DNA from 4 places in the Actinosynnema sp. NPDC050801 genome. Region 3 is predicted to be linked to each of the others. Evidence: riboswitches for the same ligand, from Rfam matches in the RefSeq annotation. Region 3 holds a riboswitch; each other region holds the start of a gene.
The links. A riboswitch is a leader RNA that binds a small molecule or an ion and turns the genes downstream of it on or off. The one in region 3 is predicted to bind cobalamin.

Region 1 (7,440 bases), on a different contig from region 3:
GGTGCTCGACGGGGTGGAGATCCCGGCGGGCCAGGTGGAACTGGTCGCCACCGACCGCGCCTACGAGGGCCGGGGGTTGGTGCGGGCGCTCATGGGTTGGGCCCACGAGCGGTCCGTCGCACGCGGCCGGCTGGTGAACGTCATGCTCGGCATCCCCTACTTCTACCGCGTGTTCGGCTACACCTACGCGATCCCGATCTCGGCCACCCGACCGGTCACGGGGCGTCCCGACGCTGGCGGGTACGCGCTGCGCGAGGCGACCACCGACGACATCCCGGCGATGGCCCGCTTGCAGGACGCCGAGCAGGCCCGCGCCGACCTGCGGATGCCGCACTCCCCCGGTCTGTGGCGGTGGTTGGTGGCCCGTGACGGCAGCACGGAGTGGCTGGTGGAGCGGGACGGCGTGCCGGTCGCCACCGGTCGCACCACCCCGCCGGAGGAGGGCGTGCGGCTGTGCGAGGTGGCGGCCGTGGACGAGGCGGCGGCGCACGCGCTGCTCGCGTTGACCGAGGCCACCGAGCTGACCGAGCGGCCGGGCACCGTCGCGGGCGAGGCGCTGGAGCCGTTCCTCGGGCCGGCGGCGGAGGAGGCGGCCTCGTACTACGTGCGGATCGGCGACCCCGTCGCGTTGCTGGAGCACCTGCGGCCGGTGTTCGGCCGGCGGTTGGTGGACGGCGGTTTCGCCGACCGGGAGGGCGAGGCGGTCGTCTCGTTCTACGGGTCGCACGTGCGGCTGCCGTTCAAGGCGGGCGAGGTCGGGTCGATCGTGCCGGGCGGGACGATGCAGGCGCCGGGCGCGGCGGGCGGCGCGGGCGTGGCGCCGGACCTGCTGGCGTCGCTGCTGTTCGGCCCGCACGGTCTGCGGGGCCTGACCGCGCGGCACCCGGATGTGTACCCGGGTCCGAACGCGGACCTGATGCACACCCTGTTCCCGCCGGTGCGCGGCGACCTGATGACGTTCTACCTGCCGTAGGTCAGGCCGCCGCCCGGAACAGCCGCTCCGCCTCGGTGATCGCCCGCGCCAGCGCACCGGGCTCCGGCCGCAGCCCCGCCACGACGGCGTCGACACCGCGCAGTCCGGCCTGCTGCAACAGCCGCTTCTCGTTCGTGGTCCAGTAACCGCGCGCGGCGAGCACGGCGTGTGCGGTCTGCAGCGCGGCGGTGGCCAGGGCGCCCGCGACTTCGACCAGCCGGCCGTTCGGGGCGTGGGCGGTGCGGGCGTAGCCCAGGGTGAGGGCCGCCCTCTCGTGCCACACCGGCGGTGCCGCCACCCGCAGCGCCTCCGGGTAGGCCGGGCGGGGCAGGTCGCCGCGCAGCACCCGGTTCAGCGCGAGCTCCGCCACGACCACGTAACTGGGGATGCCGGCGAGGTGGAACATCAGCGGCTCCCAGTGGAAGCGGCCCCGCTCGGCCTCGGCCAGTTCGTGCTCGACCACGTCGAGGTCTCGGTAGTGGACGTCCACGCGCCGGCCGTCGACGGTGAGCCAGGCGCCGCCGTTGAAGACGCCGCCGCCCCAACCGCCGATCTCGGAGACCTCGCCCGGCCAGCCGAGCGCGCGCAGGTCGGCCGGGTCGAAGTCGCCCCGGTAGTAGACGGCAAGGTCCCAGTCGCTGTCCGGGGTGTGGGCGCCTTGGGCACGTGAGCCGCCGAGGGTGACCGCGTGCACGGCGGGCAGGGCCGCCAACCGGTCGGCGACGTGGTCGAGGAACGCTTCGTCGGTCATGGGGAACACGATCTCCGAGCGTTCAGAGGGACGCGAACTCGACCCCCATCACCACGCCGGCGAGCACGAGCATCGCGCCCGCGCCGGTGAGTGCGCGCCGGTAACCGGTGTCGCCGAGGCGTCGTCGCCCGCGGGCGACCAGGAGGGCGATCACCACCTTGCCGCCCACGAGGGTCAGGTAGAACCCGATCAGCAGCGCCGCGCCGGCGGCGGGCGATCCGCGCCAGGTGGTGATGGTCAACGGACCGAGCGCGGTCGCCCAGGCGAGCCACGGGTGCGGGCTGAGCACGTTCACCAGGACCGCTCGGCGGAGCGCGCGCGAGCCGGTTTTGTCGGACCTCGTCGGTAGAATCGAAAACAGGGGTCCCCTGGGCGGGGACGGCTGCGAAGCACGGTCTTCCTGCGGCACAACGGTTCCGGCGGAAGCCGGCTCGTCCTGAGCAGGCGCGCTGGAAGCAGGCTCGCCGACGGGCGGATCGGCGGCACGGTCGGCCTCGGCAGGTCCGGCGGCACCGGCAGGACGGGCGGCACCGGCAGGTCCGGCGGTCTCGACAAGACCGGCGGCATCGGCAGCACGGCCGGCATCGGCAGGCCCGGTGGTACCGGCAGCACGGTCGGTCTCGACAGGACCGGCGGCATCGGCGGGTCCACCGGTCGCGGAGCCGGCGGCCAGGGTGGCCGACCGCGCCTCCCGGACCGTCTGCACGCCGCTCCACACCACGAACACCGCGCCCACAACCCCGAGCACGCCCAGCGCCCGCGCGGGCAGGCGGTCCAGCAGGAGCAGCGTCACGGCGACCACCACGGCGTCCGACAGCAGCGGCGCGCACGCGGTCAGCGCGCCCGCCCGCCAACCCGAGCGCAACGCCGACGTCACCACCAGCACCAACAGCGGCCCGGGGCTGATGCTCGCGGCCAGGCCGAGGGCCAGTCCCAACCCCAGTGCGTCCACGGCGGCAGACTAGGTCACGTGTCCGAGTTCGCCCGAGTCCTCACCACCCTGCGGCAGATCCGCGGCCTCAGCCCGTTCTTCGCCCTGGACGTCGGCCGGCCCGACGACACCTGGCACGACGGCGCGCGGCTGCTCGACGGCCCCGACCTGCCCGACGCCCTCGACCGGATCGGCGACCGGTACCGCACCGGTGAACGGCGGGTCGCCGCGTCGCTGTTCTTCCTCGGCTACACCGCACGGCTGCTGAGCCCGGTGGTCGCCGCCCGCGCGGTCGGCGGGGTCGCGCCGGACATCCGTCCCGCCAACCTGTGGTGGCGCTACCGCCCCGACGGTCTCCAGGTCCGGCTCAAGGAGCCGCTCGCGGGCATCGGCGTGGCCGAGTCGCTGGAGCCGGTGGTGGAGGCGGTGCACGCGGTCACGCCGGTGGCGCGCGGCCTGTTGTGGGGCAACGCGGGGTCGTCCATGGCGGGCGCGTTGCGCACGGTCCACCGCGGCGGGATCGACTGCGCCGGGTTGGCCGACGAGCTGTTCGCCGACCCGCCGCTCAAGGGCACGGGCGAGTTCATCCCATTCCCGGGCGAGGTGGTGTTCCGGCGGCGCAGCTGCTGCCTGTACTACCGGCTCGACGGCGGCGGCACCTGCGGTGACTGCCCGCTGCCCCGAACCACCCCGCCGCGGCGCTGACCCGCGCACGTGAGGAACACGACAACTCGTCTGGTCGGTTGTGCCGGCCCACGATCGACATCTACGGTTCGCAGCGCCGCAGTGGACGGGAAGCCGGTGTGAATCCGGCGCGGTCCTCGCCACTGTGACCGGGGAGCCAACCCGCCGAGAACGTCACTGGTCGCGTGGAGCGGCTGGGAAGACGCGGGGACGGCGTCGATCCGGGAGTCAGGAGACCGGCTGCGGCACGAGTTGTTGTTGACCTTCCACGAGGTATGGAGGAGGCCGTCATGACGAGCCCCGCGCACACCCCTGCTCTCACCGACCCCTGGGTCACCCCGGTTCCCAAGTGGGCCTACGCCGTCGCACTGGTCGCGTTGACCGTGACGTGGCTGGTCCTGCAGGAGAACGGCATCGCGCTCGGCCACGCCGCCGAGACCGTGCACGAGTTCTTCCACGACGGGCGCCACGCGCTCGGCGTTCCGTGCCACTAGGCGCGGCGACGTGACAACACCCACCTACCGGGGGTTGCTGCTGCGCGGTGTCGGCGCGGGCGCGGTGTCCGGGCTGCTCGCGGGCCTGGTCGGCGTGCTCGTGGTCGAGGCGCCGATCCGGGCGGCACTGGCCGTGGAACGGGCACGTCCCGCGGAGCCGGGCTCGGACCACGGGCACGGCGAGTTGTTCAGCCGGGGCACGCAGGTGGTCGGCGGTGTGCTCGCCGCCGTGGTCGTGGGCGTCGCCGTCGGCGCGCTGTTCGCCACCGCGTACGCGATGTCGCGGCGTTGGTTCGCGGCCAAGGCGCCGTTCGTCCGGGCGGTGGCGCTGTCGGCGGCGGCGTTCGGCGCGGCGGCGTTGCTGCCCGCGGTGAAGTACCCGGCCAACCCGCCCGGTGTCGGTGATCCGGGCACGGTGGAGTACCGCACGGTGCTCTACCTGGGGTTGATCGCGGCCGGGTTGCTGGTCGCGTTCGGGGCAGGCCACCTGGCGTCCCGGCTGGGCAACCTGGGCGGTCCGGTGCGCTGGACCGCGGTGGCGGCGGCCGTGGTGGCGGCGGTGGTCGTGCTGCTGGTGGTGTTCCCGGCGACACCGGATGTCGTGCCCGCCGACATGCCGGCCGGCGTGGTGTGGGACTTCCGGTTGGCCTCGCTCGCCGAGACGGCGACGCTGTGGCTGGGTCTCGGTGTGGTGTTCGGCCTGCTGGTCGACCCCGCCACGCGCCGGGCGGAGCAGGGGTCAGCGGTCTAGCAGCGGGGCGAGCGTCTCCAGCGTGACACCCACCAGGGAGTCGCGGAACACGCGGCGCTCGCCCTGCTCGACCGGCACGTCGCACGGCACCACCAGCACCGTGCAGCCGGCGGCCGCGGCGGAGTTCACCCCGGTCGGCGAGTCCTCGACGGCGACGCACCGGGTGGGGTCCACGCCCAGCAGTCGGGCGGCCTTGAGGTACGGGTCGGGCAGCGGCTTGTTGCGGCGGTCGACCTCGTCACCGCACACCGTGACGTCGAACAGGTCGCGGCCGATGGTGTCCAGCGCGACCTCGGTCAGCCGCCGTTCGGTCGAGGTGACCAGCGCCATCGGCACGCCCGAGTCGCGGACCGCGCGCAACGCCGCGGCCGCGCCGGGACGCCAGGGCAGGCCGGCCCGGAACAGCTCCTCGGTGCGCCGGCTGATCCAGGCCGCGCCGTCGGCGAGGTCCTCGTCGGTCGGTTCGACACCCGCTTCGGCGAACAGCAGGCCCATGGTCCGGGCCGTGCTGGAGCCCACCAGGGCTTGCCTGGTCGCGAGCGACAGCGTGCCGCCCAGCTTCTCCACGAACTCGTTGAGCGGGATGTCCCACAGCTTCTCTGAGTCCAGCAGCGTGCCGTCCATGTCCCACAGCACAGCCTCGACCGTCATGTGCACCTTTCCGTGATCACGCGCCGGTGGCCGGCAAGACCCCGTGACGACGCCCATGACCTGCGCAATCCTGCGGGGTCGGGTCGGCGGCCCGGAGCACCTCGCCCGTCGCGCCGTCCGCGACGGGCGCGCGGTCGGCGTGCGCGCCGACGTGGGGTGGCGTGACACGAACCGACATGCGCCAAGCCTACGACGTCGGGTGTGCGGCGGTGGTCGTAGTCTGGCCGCGTGACCGATCCGGACCAGGCCGCCCAGACCCCCTTCGACCCCAGCGAACCGCTCACCAACCCGATCATGGTTGCCGCGTTCGAGGGGTGGAACGATGCAGGCGACGCCGCCAGCACGGCGATCGAACACCTGCAACTCACGTGGGACGCGACGCCGTTGGCGGAGATCGATCCGGATGACTACTACGACTTCCAGGTGACGCGACCCACAGTCCGCATGGTGGACGGCGTCACCCGACGGGTTGAATTTCCGACGACCCGGTTGTCGGTCTGCCGCCCGCCGGGGTCGTCCACGGACGTGGTGCTGGTGCATGGGATCGAGCCGAACATGCGGTGGCGGAAGTTCGCCGCCGAGCTGCTGGGCCACATCGAGAACCTGGGCGTGACCACCGTGGTCACGCTGGGCGCGTTGCTGATGGACACCCCGCACACCCGGCCGGTGCCGGTGACGGGCACGGCGTACGACGAGGCGGCGGCGGCGAAGTACGGGTTGGAGCGGTCCCGGTACGAGGGGCCGACCGGCATCGTCGGCGTGTTCCAGGACCTGTGCGTGCAGGCGGGGGTGCCGGCGATCTCGTTCTGGGCCGCCGTGCCGCACTACGTCTCCCAGCCGCCCTCGCCGAAGGCGACGTTGGCGCTGCTGCACCGGGTGGAGGAGGTGCTGGACGTCGAGGTGCCGCTGGGCGCGCTACCGGAGCAGGCCGAGGAGTGGGAGCGCACGGTCAGCGAGATGGCCGACGAGGACGAGGACGTGCGCAACTACGTGCGGGCGCTGGAGGAGCGCGGGGACGCGGAGATCCAGATCACCGAGGCCAGCGGTGACGCCATCGCGGCGGAGTTCGAGCGGTACCTGCGGCGGCGGGGACGCGGGCCGGGCCGCGGGCCGACCGGGATGTGAGCACGCCCCGCCCGACCGCCGGGCCGGTGGTCCGGGTGCGGTTGGCGGCGTTGTACGCGGGCGGGTTCCTGGGGCCGTTCGGCGGTGCCATGACGTCGTCGGTGCTGCCCGAGGTGGGTGCCGACTTCGGCGTCCCGGCGGGCTCGGCGGCGGCCACGTTGACCGGGTACCTGGTGCCGTTCGCGCTGCTCATGCTGGTCTCCGGCACGTTGGGTGAACGGTGGGGCGCCCGGCGGACCGTGCGGGTGGCGTACGCCGTCTACGTGGTGGCGTCGGTGTTGTGCGCGGTGTCGTGGTCGTTCCCGGTGCTGCTGGGCGGACGGGCCGTGCAGGGTGCGGCGAACGCGTTCACCACTCCCCTGCTGCTGGCGGCGATCGCGGCGGTGACGCCGAAGGCCCGGCTGGGGCGGGCGTTGGGCGTGTTCGCGTCCATGCAGGCCGCCGGCCAGACGACGGCGCCGTTGCTGAGCGGGTTCGCGGCGGAGGCGTCGTGGCGGTGGGCGTTCGTGGGCGCGGCGGTGGTGGCCGCGGCGTTGGCGGTGGTCGGCCTGCCCGCCGACCCGCCGCGTGGGAGCGAACGGCCACGTCTGCGCAGCGCGTGGCGTGGCCGGACGCCGCGGTTGGCCGCCGCCGGGTTCGTGGCCTGGGGTTGCCTGGGTGGGTTGTCGTTCCTGGTGGCGCTGCGGCTGGGTGACTCGTTCGGGCTGGGCGCGGGGCAGCGCGGGTCGGTGCTGACCGGGTTCGGCCTGGTCGCGATCTTCACCGCGCGGCTCACCGGGTGGTCGATCGACCGGTTCGGCGCGCGGTGGTGCGCGGTGGCCGGCGCGGCGGTCGGGGGTGTGCTGCTGGCGGGGGTCGGCGTGCTGCCGTCGGTGGTGGCGGTGGGTGTGCTGTGGGCGGTGGCCGGTGCGACGAGCCAGGCGGTGACGGTGGGGTTGACCGCCCTGGTGCTGTCCGCGGACGGCGGCAACCGGGGCGGGTCGGTGTCGGTGGTGCAGTCGTTGCGGTTCCTGGGCGCGTCGGTGTCGCCGGTGGCGTTCGTGCCGCTCTACCACGCCGACCCGGTCAGCGCGTTCCTCG
Region 2 (7,440 bases), on a different contig from region 3:
AGGGCCCGCTCGATGTGCCTGCGGTCCGACTTGGCGACCAGCGTCACGACCGGTGTCCGCGCCTCCAGCAGGGCCCTGACCTGCTTGTCCTCGTGCACCTTGACGCCCGCCTTGCGGGTGGAGCCGAACGCGACGAGCTGGGCGTGCTTGAGCGTGAGCTCCCCCTCGGCGGCCCTGGCGAAGAACTCGGTGTCCTTGGGCATGGCGCCCGGCCAGCCACCCTCGATGAAGCCGACGCCGAGCGAGTCGAGCAAGCGGGCGACGGCCAGCTTGTCGTTGACCGAGTAGGAGATGCCCTCGCGCTGGGCACCGTCCCGCAGGGTCGTGTCGAAGACGTGGAATGAATCACCGAGGGGGTTCACGAGGGGGCTCCTTGTGAGTCTTGGGAAAACAAAAAGACCCCCCGCAGGATGCGAGAGGTCGGCGCGCCGGGTGCTGGGAGGCAGCACTACCCGACGCGCTGGGAAATAATGACCACGGTGTGGAGAGCCACGTTGGCGATGGTGCCACAACCCGTCCGCGGATACCAAGCCACGGACGGGTCGTCCCACACTATGGGTGGAAGCTATCGGCCAAGAACCTGGCGAACGCCTCGATGGCGGCCGGGTTGCGCGGGCTCTCCACCAGTGCCGCGTACGGCAGCACGAAGAACCTCTTGGCCTTGATGGCGGGCACGTCGGCCAGCGGCGGGTAGGACTCCAGGAACGCCCGCTTCTCGTCCGGTGTGGTCGACTCCCCGTCGGCGTAGTCGTTGATCAGCACCACGTCCGGCGCCCGGTCCACGACGGCCTCCCAGCCGACCGTGGTCCAGCTGTCGTCGAGGTCGCCGAAGACGTTGTCGCCGCCCGCCCTGCCGATGATGTCGTGCGGCGCGGCGTTGCGGCCCGAGGTGAACGGCTGGTCGAGGCCGCTGTCGTAGAGGAACACCTTCGGGCGGTCGCCCTTGACGAGCTCCTCGGCGTCCGCGACCTGCTTGCGGTAGCCGGCGACGAGGGCCTCGGCCTTGTCCTGCACGCCGAAGATCCGGCCGAGGTTGAGCAGGTCGGTGTAGAGGGCGTCCAACGGCGGCATGATGCCGCGCTGCCCGCCCACGCCGTTCCGGCACGCCTCGGTGAGCTGGTAGGTGGCGATGCCGAGGTCGTCGAGGGCGTCGGGGGTGAAGCCGGTCGACTCCGAGAAGCCGTAGTTCCAGCCCGCGAACACGAGGTCGGCCTTGGCGCCCTGGACGAGTTCCTTGGTGATCTGCTCGCCGAGGTGCGGCACGCGTTCGAAGTCCGCCCGCCACGGCGAGGAGGCGACGTCGTTGGCGTGGGCGCCGCCGATGACGTAACCGGCCATCCGGTCGCCCAGGCCCAGCGCGAACATCAGCTCCGCGATGCCGGTGTCGTTGGTGACCACACGGGACGGTGTGCCGTAGGTGACCTGCTGCCCGCAGTTCGTGACGGTGACCGCGGCGGTGGTCGCCGTCGTGGCGATCCGCGCGCCGCAGCCCGTAGTGAGGACCAGGACCACGGCGAGCGCGACGAACTTCTTCACTCGATCTCCCTGTGTTCGAACAGCAGTTGCGGTACGCCGCTGGTGGGGTGGCGCACGACGTGGGCGCGGACGTGGAAGACCTCGTGCAGCACTTCGGGGGTGAGCACGTCCTCCGGCCTGCCGCTGCGCACCACCCGGCCGTGGTCGAGCACGTGCAGGCGGTCGCAGTAGGCGGCGGCGAGGTTGAGGTCGTGCAGGACCGCGAGGACGGTCACGTCCAGGCTGCGGACCAGCGCGAGCACCGCGAGCTGGTGGCTGATGTCGAGGTGGTTGGTGGGTTCGTCCAGCACGAGCACCTTCGGCTGCTGGGCGAGCGCGCGGGCGATGAGGACGCGTTGGCGCTCGCCGCCGGAGAGGCTGAGGAAGCCCCGGTCCGCGAGGTGCGCGGCGTCCACTCGGGACAGCGCGTCGGCGACCACCTCCCGGTCGCGTTGCGGAGTGCCCCGGTGCGGGAGGCGTCCCATACCGACGACCTCGGTGACGGTGAAGTCGAACTCGACGTGGCTGTCCTGGGTGAGCGCGGCGAGGTGCTCGGCGGTGTCGCGGACCTTCGTCGTGGCGAGGTCCCGGCCGCCGAGCCGCACCACTCCCCCGGACGGTCGCAGCGCCCGGTACACGCAGCGCAGCGTGGTGGACTTGCCGCTGCCGTTGGGGCCGACGATGCCGTGCACCTCGTTGGCGCCGGCGTGCAGGTCGATGCCGTGGAGGATGCCGTCGACGGTGACGCGGTCGAGTCGGACGTCCATATGGCGGCGGTCCATCAGCGGCCGCCGAACACGTAGCCGCGGCGGCGCATCAGCAGGATGAAGCACGGCACGCCCAGCGCGGCCGTGATGACGCCCAGCGGCAGTTCCTCGGGTGCGGCGAGCAGGCGTGCGGCGACGTCCACCCAGATGAGGAAGCAGGCGCCCGCCAGGGGTGCCACGGCCAGCACCTTGCGGTGGTCCGCGCCGACCGTGAGCCGGACCGCGTGCGGCAGCATGAGGCCGACGAACCCGACCGCGCCGCTGACCGCGACCAGCACGCCGGTCATGGCGGCGGTGACGCCGAACAGCGCCTTGCGGGTGCGGGAGACGTCGATGCCGAGGGTGGTCGCGGTCTCGTCGCCCATGGAGAGGGCGTTGAGGTGCTTGGCGCGGCTCTGGAGGTAGGCGACACCGGCCAGCACGACGGCGGCGGCGACGGGCAGTGCCGCCCACGTGACGCCGCCGAGGCTGCCCAGCAGCCAGAACATCGCGGCCCGTGCCGCCTCGCCGCGTGGTGACTGGAACACCAGCAGCATGGCCAGGGCGGAGAAGCCGTAGGCCATGGCGGTGCCGGTGAGCACGAGGCGCAACGGGGTCAGGTTGCGGCCGGCGACCACGTAGACCAGGGCCATCGCGGCGAGCGCGGCCAGGAACGCGGCCGTGGACAGGGCGTAGATGCCCAGTGAGGCGAACAGGCCGGTGGTCGCGACGGCGGTCGCGCCGACGCTCGCGCCGGAGGAGATGCCCAGCACGTACGGGTCGGCCAGGGCGTTGCGGACCATGGCCTGGATCGCGACGCCGACCGCGGACAGGCCCGCGCCGACGACGGCGGCGAGCAGGACGCGCGGCAGGCGGATGTCCCACACGATCCGGTAGGGGCCCGCCTCGGCGGCGTCGATCGTGCCGCCGGTGAGCGCGGCGGCCAGGAAGCGGAGGACGTCGCCGAACGGGATGCGCACCGGCCCCAGCGCCACACCGCAGACGACCGAGGCGGCGAGGACGGCGGTGAGGGCGAGGCAGAGGCCCGCGGTGGACGGGCGGCGCGGTGTCGGTGGTGCGGCGCGGTCGGTCGTGCGCCGACTGCTGGTGGAGGTCACCGGTCGCCTTTCGGACGGGTGGCCCAGACCGGCCACCCGCGCCCGCTCGTGGCAGGCCGGCGCACCCGTCCCGCAGACCACGGCAGGAGTTGGAGCAACTTCCCACCGCCCGCGGGTGATCGGGCTCGCCGAGCACGTGGCTCGACCTACCGTTGCGGGTCAGCGCCGGACTTCGACCGGACTTCCCCCACGGGCGGCACCGGCGACCCTACGGCCCGTGACGCGGTCAGGGCCACCACGACGAGGTCGTGGTGGCCCTGATCACGTGCTTTCGCCTGCGCGAGTCGAACACTCGCGTCCCGCGAGTCGAACACTCAGGTAGGCCGAGTTCAACGCTCAGGTGGTGGCACGCCGGTCCCGAGCGTTGAACTCACGGGTCCTGAGCGTTCGACTCGCGGGTCTTGAAGGTTCGACTCACGGGTCCTGAGCGTTCGACTCGCGGGTCTTGAAGGTTCGACTCGCGGGTCTTGAAGGTTCGACTCACGGGTCCTGAGCGTTCGACTCGCGTGGGTCAGCCGGTGCGGACGTTGGACGACACCAAGGCGGCCAGGCGGTCGCCCACCGCGTAGGTCGCGCCCGGCGACGAGTGGTCACGAGTCGCCAGATCGAACGCCACCGACGCTTCGATCCGCCGGGCCGCCTCGGACTCGCCGAGGTGGTCCAGCATCAGGGCGACGGAGAGGACCGCCGCGGTCGGGTCGGCGATGCCCTGGCCCGCGATGTCCGGCGCGCTGCCGTGCACCGGCTCGAACATGCTCGGGTTGCGCCGCGTCACGTCGAGGTTGCCCGACGCCGCCAGCCCGATGCCGCCGGTCACCGCCGCCGCCAGGTCGGTCAGGATGTCGCCGAACAGGTTGTCCGTCACGATCACGTCGTACCGGCCCGGGTCGGTGACCAGGTGGATCGTCGCCGCGTCCACGTGCTGGTAGGCCACCGTCACGTCCGGGTGCTGCAACGACACCTCCTCCACCACGCGCGACCACAACGAACCGGCGTGCGTGAGCACGTTGGTCTTGTGCACGAGCGTGAGGTGCTTGCGCGGCCGGTTCGCCGAACGGGCGAACGCGTCGCGCACCACCCGCTCCACGCCGAACGACGTGTTGATCGACACCTCGGTCGCGATCTCGTGCGGCGTGTCCTTGCGCAGGAGCCCGCCGTTGCCGGCGTACAGGCCCTCCGTGCCCTCGCGCACCACCACCATGTCGATCTCGGGCGGGTCGGCGATCGGGCTGCGCACGCCGGGGTAGAGCCGGGCCGGGCGCAGGTTCACGTGGTGGTCCAGTTCGAACCGGAGCCGGAGCAACAGGCCGCGTTCCAGGATCCCGCTCGGCACCGACGGGTCACCGACCGCGCCGAGCAGGATCGCGTCGTGCTGGCGGAGTTCCCCGAGCACGGACTCCGGCAGCAACTCACCTGTGGCGTGCCAGCGCGCCGCGCCGAGGTCGTAGCGGGTGATCTCAGCCGCTGGAACGACCTCACCGAGCACCTTCAGGGCCTCGGCGACGACCTCGGGCCCGATCCCGTCTCCTGGGATCACTGCGAGCCGCATCCACACACCTCCCAGGTATCAGTCCCAATGCGCGGGACTAGTTCTCATTGCGAAAGGCTACCGGTCCGAAGCGGTGAAACCGCACTCGGAACACCCCTCCGTGGCCATATCTCCCGGACTGCGGGACACCCGAACGGTTCTGTGCCCCCGTTCGGTCGTCACCCGATGTGCGTAAACGGCTCTGGCCGGCCGGGGCAACCCCGACCGGCCAGAGCGATGCACGACGATCAGGCCACTGAGCGCACGGCCGGGTTCAGCCGCGTCTGCGCCCGCACCCTCACCACGTCGGCCTTGTCGCCCGAGGCGTTGTGGTGGTGCAGGACCAGCAGGCTGTCCGCGCCGTCGGCCGCCGCGGCCGCCGAGTCGTGGTTGACGACCAGCGCGGTGGCCGGACGGGCCCGGTAGGACAGCGCCGGGTCACCGCCGCCCTGCACCCACATGCCCGGCTTGAGCGGGTCGAACGACAACGCGGTCGGGATCGAGTCGACCAGGCCGTCGGACGCGCCCGGTGCCACGTAGAACCCGGACACGCCGACCTGGTAGCTGATCCGCGAGGTGTCCGCCGACGCGTCGATGCCCAACGCGGACAGCAGCACCGGCAGGACCACCACGTTCGTGTCGAACACGTTGGTGTCCACGTCGCCGAACTGGCCGTTGACGCCCTGCAGGTCGACCGTGGCGCCCGTGTTCAGGTCCACCGTGGCCGCGACCAGGAGGTCGGTGTCGGTCAGCTTGGTCGCGTACACCTCGTAGTCGAACGCACCGTCACCGTTGGTGTCGATGTCGATGAACGGGATGGTGTTGCTGCCCAGGTTGTACCAGTTGCCCCAGGTGGCGATACCGAAGGCGAGCAGCGCGTTCTCCGGCGTGCCCTGCGCCTTGGCCAGCGGCGCGGTCGTGGCGGCGCCGACGTAGCGCAGGTCGCCGCCCTTGGCGGTGTTGTTCAGCACGCAGTTGTCGGTGACGTTGCGGCGGCAGTCCGGCAGCTGCGGCGAGGACGCCTGCAGCTCCAGCACGCTCACCAGGGACTGGTAGGCGCCCTGGTCGACGCCCCGACCGGTCAGGTTGAGCACGCCCTGGCCCTTGCCGTTGACCCGCACGCTGTTGGCCACGTTGATGTCGGCCACCGGCTTCGGCGCGGAGTACACCGGCACGCGGAGCGCCACCGCGGAACCGGCCTTCGGGGTGAGCACGACCCGGCCCGACGCGTCGGCCAGGTACTGGCGCGGCACGTCGAGGTGGTTGGCCTCGATGGTCGGGTCGACCGTCTTGCGCAGCGCGGTCGGGTCGTCGATCTTCAGCGCGACGGTGACCCGGGCGATGCCGCGCGGGCTGAGCCGCACGGTGCTCGCGGACAGCTCGTAGCGGACGCCGGGGATCTGCGTCAGCGCCTCGTAGCCCACGGTGTAGTCCACCCACTTGGTGGACTTGTTGACCACCTTGATGGTCTTGGTGAGGCTGACCGGCGCGGCCACCTCGACCGTGCCGAAGGACGCGGACACCGCGCCCGGGTCGTCCTGCACGTAGGCGAGGACCTGGTTCTCCACCGCGGCCTTGCCGTCGACGCGGCCGGCGCCGACGCGGTTGGGCGCGTAGGTCTTGTCACCGACCTTCACGTCGTGGCCCGCGGTGTTCATGACCGCGGCCTTGACCTCTTCCGGCGTCCAGTCCGGGTGGACCTGGCGCACCAGCGCCGCGATGCCGGAGATGTGCGGAGCGGCCATCGACGTGCCCGAGTTGACCATCGTCTTGTTGCCCGAGCCGACCAGCGCCGAGGCGATGGAGTCACCGGGGGCGGCCACGTCCGGCTTCACGACCGGGCCGCGCACGCCGCGCGAGGTGAACGAGCTCGGGGTGTCGCTGATGGACTGGTCGAAGGTGGGCAGCGAGGTGCGCAGGTCGCCCGACTGGCGGACCACCAGCGTGCCCGCGGCCAGCACCGGGCGCAGCGCCGCGGTGGCCGAGCCGGTGAACTGGAACACCGGGATCGCCGCGTTGCCGGAGATGCCCGCGTTGAAGTGCTCCAGGGTCGAGGTGAACACCGCGCCGACGGCGCCGGCGGCGGTGGCGTTGTTGCTCCGGCCGACCGAGCCGCAGCGACGCGTGGCGTCGTTGTCGTCCCACTCCAGCCACACCATCTTGCCCGCCACGGCGGCCTTGTCGGCGGCCGAGAACGGCAGGCAGCCGTCCTTGTTGGCGGCGTCGCCCATCGCCACGACCGGCGCGGTGAGCTCCAGGCCCTCGTAGTCGAAGGCCACGCTGTACTGGCCGGGCTTGCGACCCGCCGAACCGGCCGGGGCGGTCACCTCGACCGCGTCGCGCAGCACGTACGCGTCACGGGTGCTGGCCACGGTCAGCGCCTCGGGGGTGCTGCCCGGCGAGCCGCCGATGTCGTACAGGTCGCCGCCGTTGCCCGCGGAGAACACGGTGAGCACGCCGGAGGCGTTGAGCTTGCGCACGAACAGGCTGTCCGGGTCGTCCGGGGCGCCGTAGTCCGAGCCGAGCGAGAGGT
Region 3 (7,440 bases):
CGGTGCGTTCAGCATCGCGAGCCCCATGACGGCCAACGCCGTCGGCACGCGCCGCCACCGGCTCGTCACCTGCGTGCGCCCGCGTACCGCTTGCGCGCCAGCACGACCGCGAGCACGCCGCCCACCAGCAGCAACACGCCGATCCACAGCGTCGGGCCGACGGCCGCGCCGGTGCGGGCCAGGGTGCCGCGGTTGGCGACCACGGCCACCGCCGCGGTCGTGGTGGTCGTGGTGGCGGCGGTCGTCCCGGTGGTGGAGGTGGTGGTCGTCGTGGCCGTCGTCGTAGTCGAGGTGGTCGTCGTGGACGAACTCGGGGAGGTCGTGGTGGCCGAGCAGTCGAGCACCGGCGCGCCCGGTTCGCCGCCCTCGGCGGTCAGGTCCGCGAAACCGACGCCGACCAGCCCGAGCACGCCCTGGGCGCTCGCCCGCAGCGACGTGGACTGCGTGAAGCCCGCCTTGTCGAACGCGATCGCGCCCTGGTCGGCCGCCGGAGCCGTGCAACCGACCTGCAACGACCTCAGGAACTTCGCCGCCAGGTCCGCGGCGGCGGTGCGGCCGCCCGCGCGCAGTGCCTGCGCCGCGAGTCCGGTGCTGTTGGCGTTGCCCTCGTCGGTCCTGCCCTCGTCGCGGAACCCGCCGCCGGGGTGCTGCACGCCGGTCAGCCAGTCCAGCGCCCTGCCCGCCTCGGCCGTCCGGTCTACCGCGAGCAACGCCTGCGCGACCATCGCCGTGGCGTCCACGTGGGACGCGCAGGTCGCGGCCTCCAGGACCAGCGGGAACCCGCCGTCCGGGCACTGGGCGCCGACGAGGTAGTCGACGGCGGCCTTCGGCGCGCCCTCCCAGCGGTCCAGCGCGAGCACCGCGAAGGCCTGGGTGAAGCCGTTGGAGTAGTCGCCGTCCTGCGACTTGTCCTTGAACCGGCCGGACGGCGCCTGCAGCGCGGTGAGACCCGTGATCAGGTCGACGCCGCCGAAGTCTGTCGGGTCCTGGCCGCGCACCTGCGCCGCCAGCGCCAGCTTGGCGTGCGCGCCCGCGAAGGACTGGGCGGCGTCGCCGAAGTGCAGGTAGTTGTCGATCACCTCGGGCTCGGCGACCCAGGCGGCGGCCCGGTCCGCGCTGTCGGACGCGACGCCGGCCGCGGTGAAGGCGAACAGCGCGTCCAGCGTGAGGCCCTGGTCGGGGTAGGCGACGCCCTCGAACACGATCTCGAAGTGGTCGCCGTCGACGAGTTGCCGGGCGAGCCACCCGGCGGCGGCGTCGCTCACGTCGGCCGTCGGCACGGCCGGCGCCTCACCCCGGGCGGCGGGAGCCGACGCGAGCGCGGCGACAGCGGCGGTGGCGATGACGGCGGCGGTCCGTCTCAACGACATGTTCGGCCTTTCCGAGGCGTGGGCGGACCCCGGACAGCCGTGATCGACTTCCCCCGGGCTCCGACCCGTTGACCTCGACGGTGTCAGGAGCGTGGCACGCGCGACGGGTGTTCGGGCTCGTCCCGGGTGGGACCTACCGTTGCGGGTCAGCGCCGGATTTCGACCGGCTTCCCCCGTTTCACGCGCGATTGCCGATCGTCTGTCACGGGCCATGGCGTGTCAATCCGCCTCTAGCGCGATGCTGCTCACCCCTACGTACGGTTACCGTCGGTCATTCGACCTGGGGAAGAGGGGTGTTCGATGACGACTCTGGCGTCCGTGCGCGACGGCTTGGTGGCGTGGGTCGCACGGCGTTCGGCGACGCGGTGGGTGCTGGGCAAGATCGGTTCGCGGGCGTTTGCGCTGCTCCCGGACCGTGCGCTGGTTCCGCTGAAGCGGGACGGGGTGGTGCCGGTCGCCGAGCTGGAGCGGATGCGGGAGGCCGGCGCGGTGCATCGGATCCCGGTGCCGTTCGGCTTGCGCGTGTGGTTGGTCACCGGTCAGGACGAAGCCAAGAAGGTGCTTTCCGACACAGGTGCGTTCAGCAACGACTACGCCCGGCTCGGCGCCGCGGTCGGTCGGGTCGAGCAGTCGCCCGGCGGTCTCGGCTTCGCCGACCCGCCCGACCACACCCGGCTGCGCAAGCTGCTCACGCCGGAGTTCACCATGCGCAGGCTGTCACGGCTGGTGCCGCGCATCGACGCGATCGTCACCGAGCGGCTGGACGCCATGGAGGCCGCCGACGGGCCGGTCGACCTGGTCGAGGAGTTCGCGCTGCCGATCCCGTCGCTGACGATCTGCGAGCTGCTGGGCGTGCCCTATGAGGACCGCGACCGGTTCCAGGAGCTCGCGGCGGCGCGGTTCGACCTGTTCGGCAACGCGGGGCAGGCCTTGGGCGCGATCTCCGAGTCGCTGTCCTACATGGAGGAGATCGTGCGCCGCGAGCGCCGGTCGCCGGGTGACGGGCTGATCGGTTCGATCATCCGCCAGCACGGCGACGACGTGAGCGACGTCGAGCTGGCCGGTCTGGCCGACGGCGTGCTGACCGGGGGGTTCGACACGACGGCGTCGATGCTCGCGCTGGGCGCGATCGTGCTGCTGAAGGACGACGCCGCGCGTGCGGCGATGCGTGACGACGACGCGGCCGCCGCGCCGATGGTCGAGGAGCTGCTGCGGCACCTGAGCGTGGTGCAGGTGGCGTTCCCGCGGTTCGCCCGGCACCCGTTGCTGGTCGGCGACCAGCAGATCGAGGAGGGGGACGTCGTCGTGGTGTCGCTGTCGGCGGCCAACCGCGAGGACGTGTCCGACTTCGACCCGAGCCGCCCGACGTCGTCGCACCTGGCGTTCGGGCACGGCGCGCACCGCTGCGTGGGCGCGGAGCTGGCGCGGCTGGAGCTGCGCGCCGCGTACCCGGCCCTCCTGCGCCGGTTCCCCCGGCTGCGCCTGGCCGACGAGCGGCCCGCGTTCCGCACCGCGTCGATCGTCCACGGTGTCGACTCGCTGCTCGTGCACACGCGCTGAGCGTCGGTGCCGGACGCGCTGAGCGTCGAACCGCGCTGAGCATCGAACCGCGCTGGGCGTGGAACCGGGCTGAGCGTCGAACTCGGGTGCGCCGGACGTAGGACTCTCGCGTGCTGGACGTAGGACTCTCGCGAGAGTCCTACGTCCAGCACCCGTGTGTCGCACTGCGCCGGTCGGCACCCGCCTAGCGCCCACCCGAGCGAACCGGGCGTTACCAGTTGTCCGTTATGTCCACCGTGCGTGACGGGCCGGGCGGCCGTTCGGCCGACCTCCGTTGACCATGGCATAACCGCTGGTCAGGCTGCTGGTCTGAATCACGGACGAGTGAGAAGTCGACTCCGTCAACCCTGCGTCGGAGCGCACTCGTCCGGGTTCACCCGAAGGAGCCAACCCGTGCGTCCTCTCCACCGAACACTCGCCGTCCTGGCCGCCGCGACCACCGTCGTCGGGCTCACCACCGGTGCCGCCGCGGCCGAGTCCCCGCACCAGGCGGACATCGTCCTCGCGACGGCGTCCGCGACCGTCCACCCGGTCAAGGACTCCTACATCGTGCTGCTGGACCCGTCCGCGCGCAGCGGTGCGAGCGTGGCCGCGACGGCCGGTGTCACACCGACCCACGTCTGGAACGCCGCGCTCAACGGGTTCGCCGCCAAGCTGACCCCCGCGCAGCTGCGCAAGCTCAGCCGCGACCCGGCGGTCACCACGATCGAACAGGACGTGCTGGTCACCGACGCGCTCGACGCCACCCAGGCCAACCCGCCGTCGTGGGGCATCGACCGGGTCGACCAGCGCAACCTGCCGCTGTCCAAGTCCTACACCTACGCCTACACCGGCGCGGGCGTCCACGCCTACATCATCGACACCGGCATCACGCCGGGCCACGCGGACTACGGCGGCCGGGCCACGTTCGACTACAACGGCTACGACACCAACAACACCGACTGCCACGGCCACGGCACGCACGTCGCCGGCACGATCGGCTCCGCCACCTACGGCATCGCCAAGGGCGTGCGGCTGCACGGCGTGAAGATGATGAGCTGCTCCGGCAGCGCGACCACCACCTCGGCGCTCAACGCGATCAACTGGGTGACGGCCAACCACACCAAGCCGGCCGTGGCGAACACGTCGTGGAACTTCACCGCGTCGGCCGGCCTGGAGACCGCGATCCGCAACATGATCGCCGCGGGCGTCTTCCTGGCCACCTCGGCGGGCAACACCGGCGGCAACTCGTGCGACCGCCTGCCGCGCAAGGTGGAGACGGCCAGCGTGGTGGCGTCCTCCACCAGCACCGACGCCCGTTCGTCCTCCTCCAGCACGGGCGCGTGCGTCGACATCTACGCGCCGGGCAACGCCATCGTCTCGACCGTGCGCACCGGCGGCTCGGGCACGATGAGCGGAACGTCGATGGCGACGCCGCACGTCGCGGGCGTGGCCGCGCTCTACAAGCAGCGGTTCGGCGACCAGCCGTCGGCCACCGTGCACAACTGGCTGAACTCCAGCGCCACGCCGAACGTCGTCAGCGGCGGCGGCACCGGCGGCACGGTCAACCGCCTGCTGTTCACCAACGGCCTGTGACCGCCCCCGGCGCGCGGGGATCACCCCACCCGCGCGCCGGGAACCTACTGGCTTCCGCGCCCGCTGCGCTGATCGGTGCTCGGGTTCACCCGGATCGGCGCGGTAACACGAGGCCGCGTGGAGCGACCTCGTTGGTACATCCCGTCGTCTTGCGGAAGTGATGGGTGATGAGGTCGCCCCAGCTGGTGCTGGTCGCGGGCGCACTCCTCACGGTGACCGCGGCTTCTTGCGGGCTGCGACAGCAGGAGCCCACGCCACCCGTCACCGCGGCCACCCGGCCCACGGTCGACTCGACGCCCACCCTGTCGTCCCCTCGACCCGAACCTCCTGTCGCCGCGCCGGCCGTGTCGAAGCCGACACCGCCGGTGGTGCCGCGGTGCGAAGCGCTCGGCGACCCGCGGACGGCGTGACGATCGCCGCACGTGATCGGCCCGTCGCCGGTCGGTGCAAGGATCGGGGGATGGGAACCACCGCGCTGGTGCTGCCGCTCGCCGATCCCGACGCCGACCTGGAGACCGTCGGCGGGAAGGGTGCCTCGCTGGCCAGGCTCGCCGCGGCGGGTCTGCCCGTGCCGGACGGCTTCCACCTGACCACGCACGCCTACCGCCGGTTCACCGCCGGTCTCGACCTGGAGCTCCGCGCGGGGCAGGCGGACGCGGCCGCCGCGATCGCCGCCGCCTTCGAACGCCGCGACGTGCCCGACGACATCGCCGAGGCCATCCGTGCGGCCCTGCCTCCCGGGCCGGTCGCGGTGCGGTCGTCGGCGACCGCCGAGGACCTGCCGGACCTGTCGTTCGCCGGCCAGCACGACACGTTCCTCGACGTGTCCGGTGACGACGTGCTCGACGCGGTCAAGCGGTGCTGGGCGTCGCTGTGGACGGCACGCGCCATCGCCTACCGCGCCCGCAACGGCATCACCGACGTGGCACTCGCCGTCGTGGTGCAGCGGATGGTCCCCGCGGCCGCGGCCGGTGTGCTGTTCACCGCCAACCCGGTCACCGGCTCGCGGACCGAGACGGTCGTCAACGCCGCGCCCGGCCTCGGTGAGGCCCTGGTCGGCGGCACGGTCACGCCCGACGAGTACGTGGTGTCCGCCGACGGCGTGGTGCGCCGGTCGGGTGGTGCGCTGCTGTCCGACGCGCGGGTGCGGGAACTGGCCGGGCTCGGGGCGCGGATCCAGGACCTCTACGGCGTGCCGGTGGACGTCGAGTGGGCCGTGGCCGACGGTCGGATCGCCGTGCTGCAGGCCCGCCCGATCACGGCGTTGCCCGAGGTCTGGAACGACACCCTGCTCGGCGACTACCTGTGGACGTGCGCGAACCTGCGCGAAGCCGTGCCGAGCGTGATGACGCCCGCGACCTGGTCGTTGGCCCGGGTGCTCGCGCAGCCGCCGATCTCCGGGCACCCGACCTCGGGCAACATCGGCGGCCGCTTCTACCTCAACCTCAGCGTCGCGCTGGCGGTCGGCCGGGCGCTCGGCCTCGGCGGGTTCGCCCTCCGGGCCGTCGAGCAGTACTTCGGCCGCATCCCGGCGGGCGTGCGGGTGCCACCGCTGCCGATGTCACGCCTGGCGGTGCTGCGCGCGGCGGTCGGCGCGGCGCTGCCGTTCCTCCGGCAGGGCCGGGAGTTCCGGGCCAGGATCGACGGCCTGCTGGTGTCCGCCCCGGGTCGGGCCGACCGGCTGCGCGCCGCCTTCCGCGCCGCCACCACGCCCGCCGAGCTGCTCGCGCTGTGGAAGTCCGATGTGGACGAGCTGCTGCACGTGGACGCCAGGGTGTTCGACGCGGGCGCGCGCACCGGCTCCACGGCGTCGGTCAAGGTCCGCCGCCGGTTGGTGGAGCTGGTGGGGGAGGACGACACGACCGCGTTGCTGACCGGCGCGCACGGCGCGGCGGGCGAGCTGGAGAGCCTGGGCCCGGTGCTCGGTCTGGCCCGGCTGCGCCGCGGCGGGATCACCCGCGAGGAGTACGTCCGGCGGCACGGGCACCGGTTCGCCGACGAGTTCGAGGTGTCGGCGCCGCGCCCGGCCGAGGATCCGGCGTGGCCGTACCCCGGCGACATCGGCGTCGACCCCGACGAGCTGTTGGCCCGGCAGGCGGCCGTGCGCGACGCGGCGTGGGACCGGCTGCGCGCCGCCCACCCCGGCAAGGTGACGCGGCTGCGCCGACAGGTGGACGCGCTCGCCGCGCGGGCCCGCGAACGGGAACGGGCCCGGTCGGAGTTCGCCCGGACGTTCGCCGTGCTGCGGGCCTTCCTGGTGCGGGCCGGTGAGGTGACCGGGCACGGCGACGCCCTGTTCTTCCTGCCGATCCAGGACACCGTGCGGGTGCTGGCAGGCGACGGGACGCCGTTGGCGTCGGTGCCCGCACGCCGTGCCGCGTACGACCGCTACCGCGCGCTGCCGCCGTACCCGACGGTGATCCGGGGCCGGTTCGACCCGGAGGCCTGGGCCGCGGACCCGGACCGCAGGTCGGACGTCCACGACGCCTCCGCGGCACCTCCGGGCGACGCCGTGTCCGGGTTCCCCGGCGCGGCGGGCGTCGTGGAGGGCGTGGCGCGGGTGATCCACGACGTCGCCGACGGCGAGGCCCTCGAACGGGGCGAGGTCCTGGTCACCACGGTGACCAACATCGGCTGGACGCCGCTGTTCCCGCGTGCCGCCGCAGTGGTGACCGACGTCGGCGCGCCGCTGTCGCACGCCGCGATCGTCGCGCGCGAGCTGGGCATCCCCGCCGTCGTCGGCTGCGGCAACGCCACCACCCGCATCAAGACCGGCGACCGCGTCCGCGTGGACGGCGGGCGCGGCACCGTGACCGTGCTGGACGCCCCGCTCCCGCCGAGGTAGCCGCCCGGTCGAGTGACCGTTGCGGCAGGCGGGGTATTCCGTTGGGGTGACGGAATCGTTACAGTCGGTTTCTGGGAACGCTCCCAGAAA
Region 4 (7,440 bases), on a different contig from region 3:
AAGTACTCGCTGGTCTGGTTCAGCAGCTCGGGCGAGATCAGGGCCTGGGTCTGGCTCGGGAACGTGCCCTTGGCCTTGAACGCCTTGATCTGCTGCTCCGGCGCGGTCAGCCACGCGGCCAGCTTGGCGGCCTCGGCCTTGTTCTTGCCCTGCTTCGGGACGGTCAGGTACGAGCCGCCCCAGTTGCCGCCGCCGCCGGGGAACGCCGCGGTGACGGCCCACTTGCCCTTGTGGTCGGGGCCGGCGTTGCCCTCGATGACACCCAGCATCCAGGACGGGCAGGTCTTGGTGGCGAACGCCGACTCCTTGAAGCCGGTCTCCCACTCGGGGCTCCACGCGGCGAGCTTGGCCGACTGGCCGCCCGCGACCGCGGCGGTGACCTGGTCGAAGATCTTCTTGTCGTCGTTGGTCTCGATCACGAGCTTGTCGTCGCGGTCGAAGTAGCCGGTCTCGGCCTGGTTGTGCATCGGGTTGAAGATCTGCGCGGCCGAGTCGAACCACGGCTTGCCGGTCGCCTTGACGTACTTGTCACCGGCCTCGAAGTACGAGTCCCAGGTCGCGAACAGGGCCTTGACGCCCTCGGCGTCGGACGGCAGGTTCGCGGCCGCGAGCATGTCCTTGCGGTAGCACATGGCCAGCGGGCCGATGTCGGTGCCGTAGCCGATGAGCTTGTTGTCCTTGGTGGTGACCGCGTCGACCTTCCACTGCAGCCAGCGGTCCTCGCGGACGTCCTTCGGGCCGATCTCCTTGAGGTCCTCGAACTGGCCCGACTTGGCCATGACCTGGCTCAGGAAGCCCTCTTCGACGGCTTCGACGTCGGCCAGACCGGAGCCGGCGCCCAGCTTGGTGAACAGGTTCTGGTGGTGCGGGGCACCCTGGCCGGTCTTGCGCTGCGTGACCTTGACGTTCGGGTTGGCGGCCTCGTACTCCTTGAGGAGTTCCTCGTAGCCGAACTCGTTGAAGGTCGCGATGGTCAGCTCGACCTTGCCGTCGGGCGAGGTCCCCGACCCTCCCGAGCCACAGGCCGTGGCGACTGTGGCAAGCACTGCGGTGCAGGCCAGGACTTTGGCCAAGCCTGCTCGACGGTAGCGCACGAGAACTCCTCAGTTGATCGGCGGTGAACGTTCTGGGAGCGCTCCCAGGTTTTGGGGGAGTGTGGTTCGCGCCACGGAGTTGTGTCAAGCTCCCGTGTCCGCGCTGTTACCGACGTTGCGACGTTTGCCTTGCTGGACCGATTCTGCTAGCGGTGTGTTCAGTGGTCCGTTCAGGCACTGTTCGTAGACCGGTCGGACACGCTCGGTTCATCCCCGAGCCGATGGCCCGGAAGAATTCACCGGTCGTGTCCCCCACTCACCCGCCACCAGTCTGCACCGGATGTGCGCGATAGTCGCCCACCACTGCTGCGCGAGTCGCGCGCCGGGGCACGCCGAGTCGTGCGGTCGGGGCGGTGCGAGTCGGCCCGCCGGGTGGCGCGCGAGGGCGGGTCGACTCACGCGGTCGACCCGCCGGCACGCGACCGGGCGTCCATTCAGGACCGGAAAGTGCCACCCTTTGTCGGCGGCGCTCTGATCCGCCGACACGGGACGCCGGAATTTAGGGGTACCCCTTATTCCCGGCTCAACGGCCGTCTTCGAGATCGCCTTCGGATTCCAGGTACGCCGCTTGGAGCGCTTCCAGCGTCGCCGGCTCCGGGTGCTCCCACATACCCCGGTTCGCCGCCTCCAAGAGCCGTTCGGAGATGCCGTGCAGCGCCCACGGGTTCGACTTCGCCAGGAACTCGCGGTTCACCGGGTCCAGCACGTAGCTGGCCGCGAGCTGCTCGTACATCCAGTCCGCGACCACGCCGGTGGTGGCGTCGTAGCCGAACAGGTAGTCCACCGTCGCGGCGAGTTCGAACGCCCCCTTATAACCGTGCTTGCGCATTGCGGCCAACCACCGCGGGTTCACCACCCGGGCGCGGAAGATCCGGTTCGTCTCCTCGTGCAGCGTTCTGGTCCGCACCGCGTCGGGCCGCGTGCTGTCGCCGACATAAGCGGCGGGCGCTTTACCGGTCAGCGCGCGGACGGTGGCGATCATTCCGCCGTGGTACTGGAAGTAGTCGTCGGAATCGGCGATGTCGTGTTCGCGGGTGTCGATGTTCTTCGCCGCGACCGCGATGCGCTTGTAGGCGCTCTCCATGGCCGGCCGCGCTTCGACTCCGTCGAGTTCGCGGCCGTAGGCGTAGCCGCCCCACACCGCGTACACCTCGGCAAGATCGGCGTCGTCGCGCCAGTTCCGGCTGTCGATGAGCGGGAGCAGGCCGGCGCCGTATGCGCCCGGTTTGCTACCGAAGATGCGCATTGTCGACCTTCGCGGGTCGTTGTGCTGCGCGAGATCGGCTTGGGCGTGTGCCCGGACGTAGTTGTCCGCGGCCGACTCGTCCAGGTTCGCCACTAGTCGCACCGCGTCATCGATCAGTGCCACTACGTGCGGGAATGCGTCGCGGAAGAAGCCGCTGATGCGCACCGTGACGTCGATTCGGGGCCGGTTCAGCTCGACGAGCGGGATCACTTCCAGACCGACCACCCGCCGGGACTGGTCGTCCCACCGCGGCCGGACGCCCAACAGGGCGAGCACCTCGGCGACGTCGTCACCGGCCGTGCGCATGGCGCTGGTGCCCCAGACCGACAGGCCGACCGACGGCGGCCACTCCCCCGTCTCGGACCGGTAGCGCTCCAGCAGCGAGTCGGCCATGGCCTGGCCGGTCTCCCAGGCCAGCCGGGACGGCACCGCCTTGGGGTCGACCGAGTAGAAGTTGCGGCCCGTCGGCAGCACGTTGACCAGGCCGCGCAGCGGCGAGCCGCTCGGACCGGCCGGTACGTAGCCGCCGTCGAGGGCGTGCAGGACGTTGGTCAGCTCGTCCGTGGTGCGCGCCAGCCGGGGCACGACCTCCAGCGCGGCGAACTCCAGGACCCGCGCGACGTCCTCGACGTCGGTGAGGGTGCGGGCCGCGTTCACATCCCAATTGGCGTCTTCCATGGCTTGGACGAGCGCGCGGGCCTGTTGTTCGACCCGGTCGGTCGCGGTCCGGTCGTTGGCGCTCTCGGCCAGGCCGAGCGCCTCGCGCAGGCCGGGCAGCGCCGCGACCTGGCCCGCCCACATCTGCTTGGCCTGGAGGATCGACAGCACGAGGTTGACCCTGGTCCCGCCGGTGGGCGCCGCGCCGAGGACGTGCAGGCCGTCGCGGATCTGCACGTCCTTGACCTCGCACAGCCAGCCGTCGACGTGCAGGATCAGCTCGTCGAACTCGGCGTCGTGCGGCCGGTCGTCCAGGCCGAGGTCGTGGTCGAGCTTCGCGGCCTGGATGAGGGTCCAGATCTGCGCCCGGATGGCCGGCAGCTTGGCCGGGTCCATGGCGGCGATGTTGCCGTGCTCGTCCAGCAGCTGCTCCAGCCGGGCGATGTCGCCGTAGCTGTCGGCCCTGGCCATCGGCGGCACGAGGTGGTCCACCAGGGTGGCGTGCGCCCGCCGCTTGGCCTGGGTGCCCTCGCCCGGGTCGTTGACCAGGAACGGGTAGATCAGCGGCAGGTCGCCCAGGGCGGCGTCGGGGCCGCAGCCCGCCGACATGCCGACGGTCTTGCCGGGCAGCCACTCCAGGTTGCCGTGCTTGCCGACGTGCACCACGGCGTCGGCGCCGAACTCGTCCTCCAGCCAGCGGTAGGCGGCCAGGTAGTGGTGGCTCGGCGGCAGGTCGGGGTCGTGGTAGATGGCGATCGGGTTCTCGCCGAAGCCGCGGGGCGGCTGGACCATGACCACGACGTTGCCCGAGCGCAGGGCGGCCAGGACGATCTCGCCGTCGGGGTCCTTCGACCGGTCCACGAACAGCTCACCGGGAGCTTCGCCCCAGTGCTGCTCCATCTCCTGCCGGGTGTCCTCCGGAAGGGTCGTGTACCACTCCCGGTAGCGGGCGGCGGGAAGCCGGACCGGGTTGCCCTGGAGCTGCTCCTCGGTCAACCAGTCGGCGTCCTGGCCGCCGGCCGCGATGAGGGCGTGGATCAACGCGTCGCCGTCGAGGTCCGCCACGCCGGGCAGCTCGTCGCCGATGTCGTAGCCGTGGTCCTTCATCGCGGTGAGCAACCGGACCACGCTGGCCGGGGTGTCCAGCCCGACCGCGTTGCCGATGCGGGAGTGCTTGGTCGGGTACGCCGAGAGCATGACCGCGATCCGTCGTTCGGCCGGCGGGATGTGCCGCAGCCTGCCGTGGCGGACGGCGATGCCCGCGACCCGCGACGCACGCTCCTCGTCGGCGACGTAGACGGTGAGGCCGTCCTCGTCGACCTCCTTGAACGAGAACGGCACGGTGATGATCCGGCCGTCGAACTCGGGGATCGCCACCTGGGTCGCGGTGTCCAAAGGGGACAGTCCGTCGTCGTTCTCGTCCCACGCGGCACGGCTGCCGGTCAAGCACAGGGCCTGGAGGATCGGGACGTCCAGGGCCGCCAACGCGCCCACGTCCCACGCGTCGTCGTCGCCACCGGCGGCCGCGGCGGCGGGCTTGGTGCCGCCCGCCGCCAACACGGTGACCACCAGCGCGTCCGCTCGGCCCAGTTCGGCCAGCAGTTCCGGGTCGGCCGCGCGCAGGGAGGCGCAGTAGACCGGCAGCGGCCGGCCGCCCTTGGCCACGATCGCGTCGCACAGCGCGTGCACGAACGCCGTGTTGCCGGCCACGTGGTGGGCCCGGTAGTACAGGACCGCGATGGTCGGGCCCTCGCCGGCCTGCTCCCGCTCCAGCAGGCCCCAGGTGGGCGTCGGCTCGGGCGGCGCGAAGCCGTGACCGGTGAGCAGCACGGTGTCGGACAGGAAGTGGTGCAGCTGGGCGAGGTTCGCCGCGCCGCCGTGCGCCAGGTACGCGTGCGCCTCCGCGCACACACCGCCCGGCACGGTCGACAGCTCCATCAGCGGCGCGTCGGGGTTCTGCTCACCGCCCAGCACCACCACCGGCAGACCCGAGGCGAGCAGCCGGTCGAGGCCCTCCTCCCACATCCGGCGACCGCCGAGGATGCGCACGACCACCAGGTCGACGCCCTCCACCAGCGCCGGGAGGTCGTCCGCGGCGGTGCGGGCGGGGTTGGCCAGGCGGTAGTCCGCGCCACTGGCACGGGCGGACAGCAGGTCCGTGTCGGAGGTCGACAACAGCAGGATCACGTGCGGGCTCCATCCCTCGGGGGTCCTCGCCCCGGTCGTGGGGGACGGCGAGCGGAGTTCCTGACTCCCGGGGCACGCCCGGTCACAGTGGCGGGACCGCGCCGGATTCACACCGGCTTCCTCCTGCTGCTTCGCCGTTCGGAGGTCACCCTAACGGCAGTTAGCATCCAGTCCATGCCCACGGCACCCCATGCGCCCTCCGCGGAGGCGACCACGTCGGCAGGCCGCACCCACCCGGACGCCTGCCCCGGTGCCGTCGACGTGCACCGGGCCGCCGACGGCGGGTTGGCCCGGGTCCGGGTACCCGGCGGCACGGTGAGCGCGGCGCAGGTCGACGTGCTGCGGACCGCCGCCCTCGAACTCGGTGACGGGTTCCTGGAGCTCACCTCGCGGGCGAACGTGCAGATCAGGGGCTTGGCGCCGGGCGCGGAGCACGAGCTGGGCGCCCGGTTGCGCGACGTCGGCCTGCTGCCCTCGCTGACCCACGAGCGGATGCGCAACATCGTCGCCGCGCCGTTGGAGGACAACCAGGCGTTGGTCGACGCGATCGACGCGGCGTTGCGCGCGGTGCCCGGGCTGGCGTCCCTGCCAGGGCGTTTCCTGGTCACGGTGGGTGGCGCGGTGAGCGGCCTGTCGGGTGACGTCGGGCTCGTCGACGACGCGTTGTTCCTGGCAGGACGGGATTCCGGGCTCCGCGTGACCGATCCAGTGGACGCCGTGGTGACCGCCGCACGCGTGTTCGGCGAGATCCGCGGCGACGCCTGGCGGCTGTCCGAAGTGGACGGCGGTGTGCGGAAGATCACCGACGCGCTGGGCGTTCCGGGCGACGCGCGGATCGAGCCGACTGTGATGCCCGTCGCACCGGGCGTGCACGGGTCGGTGGTCGTGGCCGGCGTGCCGTTGGGGCGCTGGGACGCGCGGCTGCTCGCCGGCGTGCCGGTGCGGCTCACGCCGTGGCGCAGCGTGGTGCTGCCGGCCGGGAGCGATACCAGTGGCCTGTTCACGTCGCCGGACTCGCGGTGGCACGGGGTGAGCGCGTGCACCGGGCGGCCGGGGTGCGCGAAGTCCCTGGCCGACGTGCGGGCCGACGCCACCCGGTGGGTCGACACCCGGACCGCGCCGGGACGCGTGCACTGGTCCGGTTGCGCCCGGCGGTGCGGCCGGCCGGCCGGCGACGTGGTGGAGTTCGTCGCGACCGGCGACGGGTACGAGGAGATCAGGTGACCAGCTACGTCAAGGACGGCGCGGAGATCTACCGCCGTTCCTTCGCCACCATCCGCGCCGAGGCCGACCTGGCGCGGTTCCCGTCGGACGTGTCCCGGGTGGTGGTGCGCATGATCCACGCCTGCGGGATGGTCGACCTGGTCCCGGACGTCGACTTCTCGCCACACGTGGTGCGCGACGCGCGGGCCGCGCTGCTGGCGGGTGCGCCGATCCTCTGCGACGCGCAGATGGTCGCGGCGGGCGTCACGCGCCGCCGGCTGCCCGCCGACAACGAGGTCGTGTGCACGTTGGGCGACCCGCGCGTGCCGGGGTTGGCGGCGGAGCTGGGCAACACGCGCAGTGCGGCGGCGTTGGAGCTGTGGCGCGACCGGCTGGAGGGCGCGGTGGTGGCCATCGGCAACGCGCCGACCGCGTTGTTCCACCTGCTGGACATGGTCGCGGCCGGCGCGCCCCGGCCGGCGGCCGTGCTCGGCGTGCCCGTCGGGTTCATCGGCGCGGCCGAGTCGAAGGACGCGTTGGCGGACAACGCTCTGGGACTGGAGTACCTGGTCGTGCGCGGTCGTCGGGGCGGCAGCGCCATGACCGCGGCGGCGCTCAACGCGATCGCGAGTGAGGAAGAATGACGGGCAAGCTGTACGGGGTCGGGGTGGGGCCGGGCGACCCGGAGCTGGTGACCGTCAAGGCGGCGCGGCTGATCGGCGAGGCGGACGTGGTCGTGTTCCACAGCGCGCGGCACGGGCGGAGCGTGGCGCGCCGGATCGCCGCGCCGTACCTGCGCGTCGGTCAGGTCGAGGAGCAGCTGGTCTACCCGGTCACGACCGAGGACTCCGACGACTACCAGGGCGAGATCGACGCGTTCTACGAGGAGTGCGCGGCGCGCTTGGCCGCGCACCTCGACGCGGGCCGCACGGTCGTGGTGCTGGCGGCGGGCGACCCGTTCTTCTACGGCTCCTACATGCACCTGCACAAGCGGTTGGCGCACCGGTACGAGGCCGAGGTCGTGCCCGGGGTGACGTCGGTGAGCGCGGGCGC

Region 1: it holds a riboswitch for cobalamin, as region 3 does, so the genes downstream of both, AB0K14_RS05165 (CbtB-domain containing protein) here and AB0K14_RS20075 (prenyltransferase/squalene oxidase repeat-containing protein) in region 3, are expected to answer to the same signal.
Region 2: it holds a riboswitch for cobalamin, as region 3 does, so the genes downstream of both, AB0K14_RS16420 (iron ABC transporter permease) here and AB0K14_RS20075 (prenyltransferase/squalene oxidase repeat-containing protein) in region 3, are expected to answer to the same signal.
Region 4: it holds a riboswitch for cobalamin, as region 3 does, so the genes downstream of both, cobN (cobaltochelatase subunit CobN) here and AB0K14_RS20075 (prenyltransferase/squalene oxidase repeat-containing protein) in region 3, are expected to answer to the same signal.

What each region holds. Positions count from the first base shown of each region.
Region 1 covers NZ_JBFAQZ010000002.1:63,878-71,317, reverse strand. Annotated here, with positions in the region: gene AB0K14_RS05185 (GNAT family N-acetyltransferase) at 1-973, shown strand, start outside; gene AB0K14_RS05180 (nucleotidyltransferase domain-containing protein) at 975-1,724, opposite strand; gene AB0K14_RS05175 (LysE family transporter) at 1,747-2,676, opposite strand; gene AB0K14_RS05170 ((2Fe-2S)-binding protein) at 2,695-3,360, shown strand; cobalamin riboswitch at 3,415-3,599, shown strand; gene AB0K14_RS05165 (CbtB-domain containing protein) at 3,630-3,833, shown strand; gene AB0K14_RS05160 (CbtA family protein) at 3,844-4,584, shown strand; gene AB0K14_RS05155 (HAD family phosphatase) at 4,573-5,235, opposite strand; gene AB0K14_RS05150 (PAC2 family protein) at 5,464-6,360, shown strand; gene AB0K14_RS05145 (MFS transporter) at 6,357-7,440, shown strand, end outside.
Region 2 covers NZ_JBFAQZ010000006.1:282,850-290,289, forward strand. Annotated here, with positions in the region: gene cimA (citramalate synthase) at 1-362, opposite strand, end outside; gene AB0K14_RS16410 (ABC transporter substrate-binding protein) at 553-1,536, opposite strand; gene AB0K14_RS16415 (heme ABC transporter ATP-binding protein) at 1,533-2,282, opposite strand; gene AB0K14_RS16420 (iron ABC transporter permease) at 2,297-3,379, opposite strand; cobalamin riboswitch at 3,472-3,598, opposite strand; gene AB0K14_RS16425 (3-isopropylmalate dehydrogenase) at 3,891-4,928, opposite strand; gene AB0K14_RS16430 (S8 family serine peptidase) at 5,156-7,440, opposite strand, start outside.
Region 3 covers NZ_JBFAQZ010000008.1:174,100-181,539, forward strand. Annotated here, with positions in the region: gene AB0K14_RS20070 (hypothetical protein) at 1-69, opposite strand, end outside; gene AB0K14_RS20075 (prenyltransferase/squalene oxidase repeat-containing protein) at 66-1,370, opposite strand; cobalamin riboswitch at 1,455-1,578, opposite strand; gene AB0K14_RS20080 (cytochrome P450) at 1,671-2,930, shown strand; gene AB0K14_RS20085 (S8 family peptidase) at 3,324-4,505, shown strand; gene AB0K14_RS20090 (hypothetical protein) at 4,673-4,915, shown strand; gene AB0K14_RS20095 (PEP/pyruvate-binding domain-containing protein) at 4,966-7,350, shown strand.
Region 4 covers NZ_JBFAQZ010000029.1:6,460-13,899, reverse strand. Annotated here, with positions in the region: gene AB0K14_RS36470 (ABC transporter substrate-binding protein) at 1-1,046, opposite strand, end outside; gene cobN (cobaltochelatase subunit CobN) at 1,618-5,184, opposite strand; cobalamin riboswitch at 5,218-5,351, opposite strand; gene AB0K14_RS36460 (hypothetical protein) at 5,359-6,408, shown strand; gene AB0K14_RS36455 (precorrin-8X methylmutase) at 6,405-7,031, shown strand; gene cobJ (precorrin-3B C(17)-methyltransferase) at 7,028-7,440, shown strand, end outside.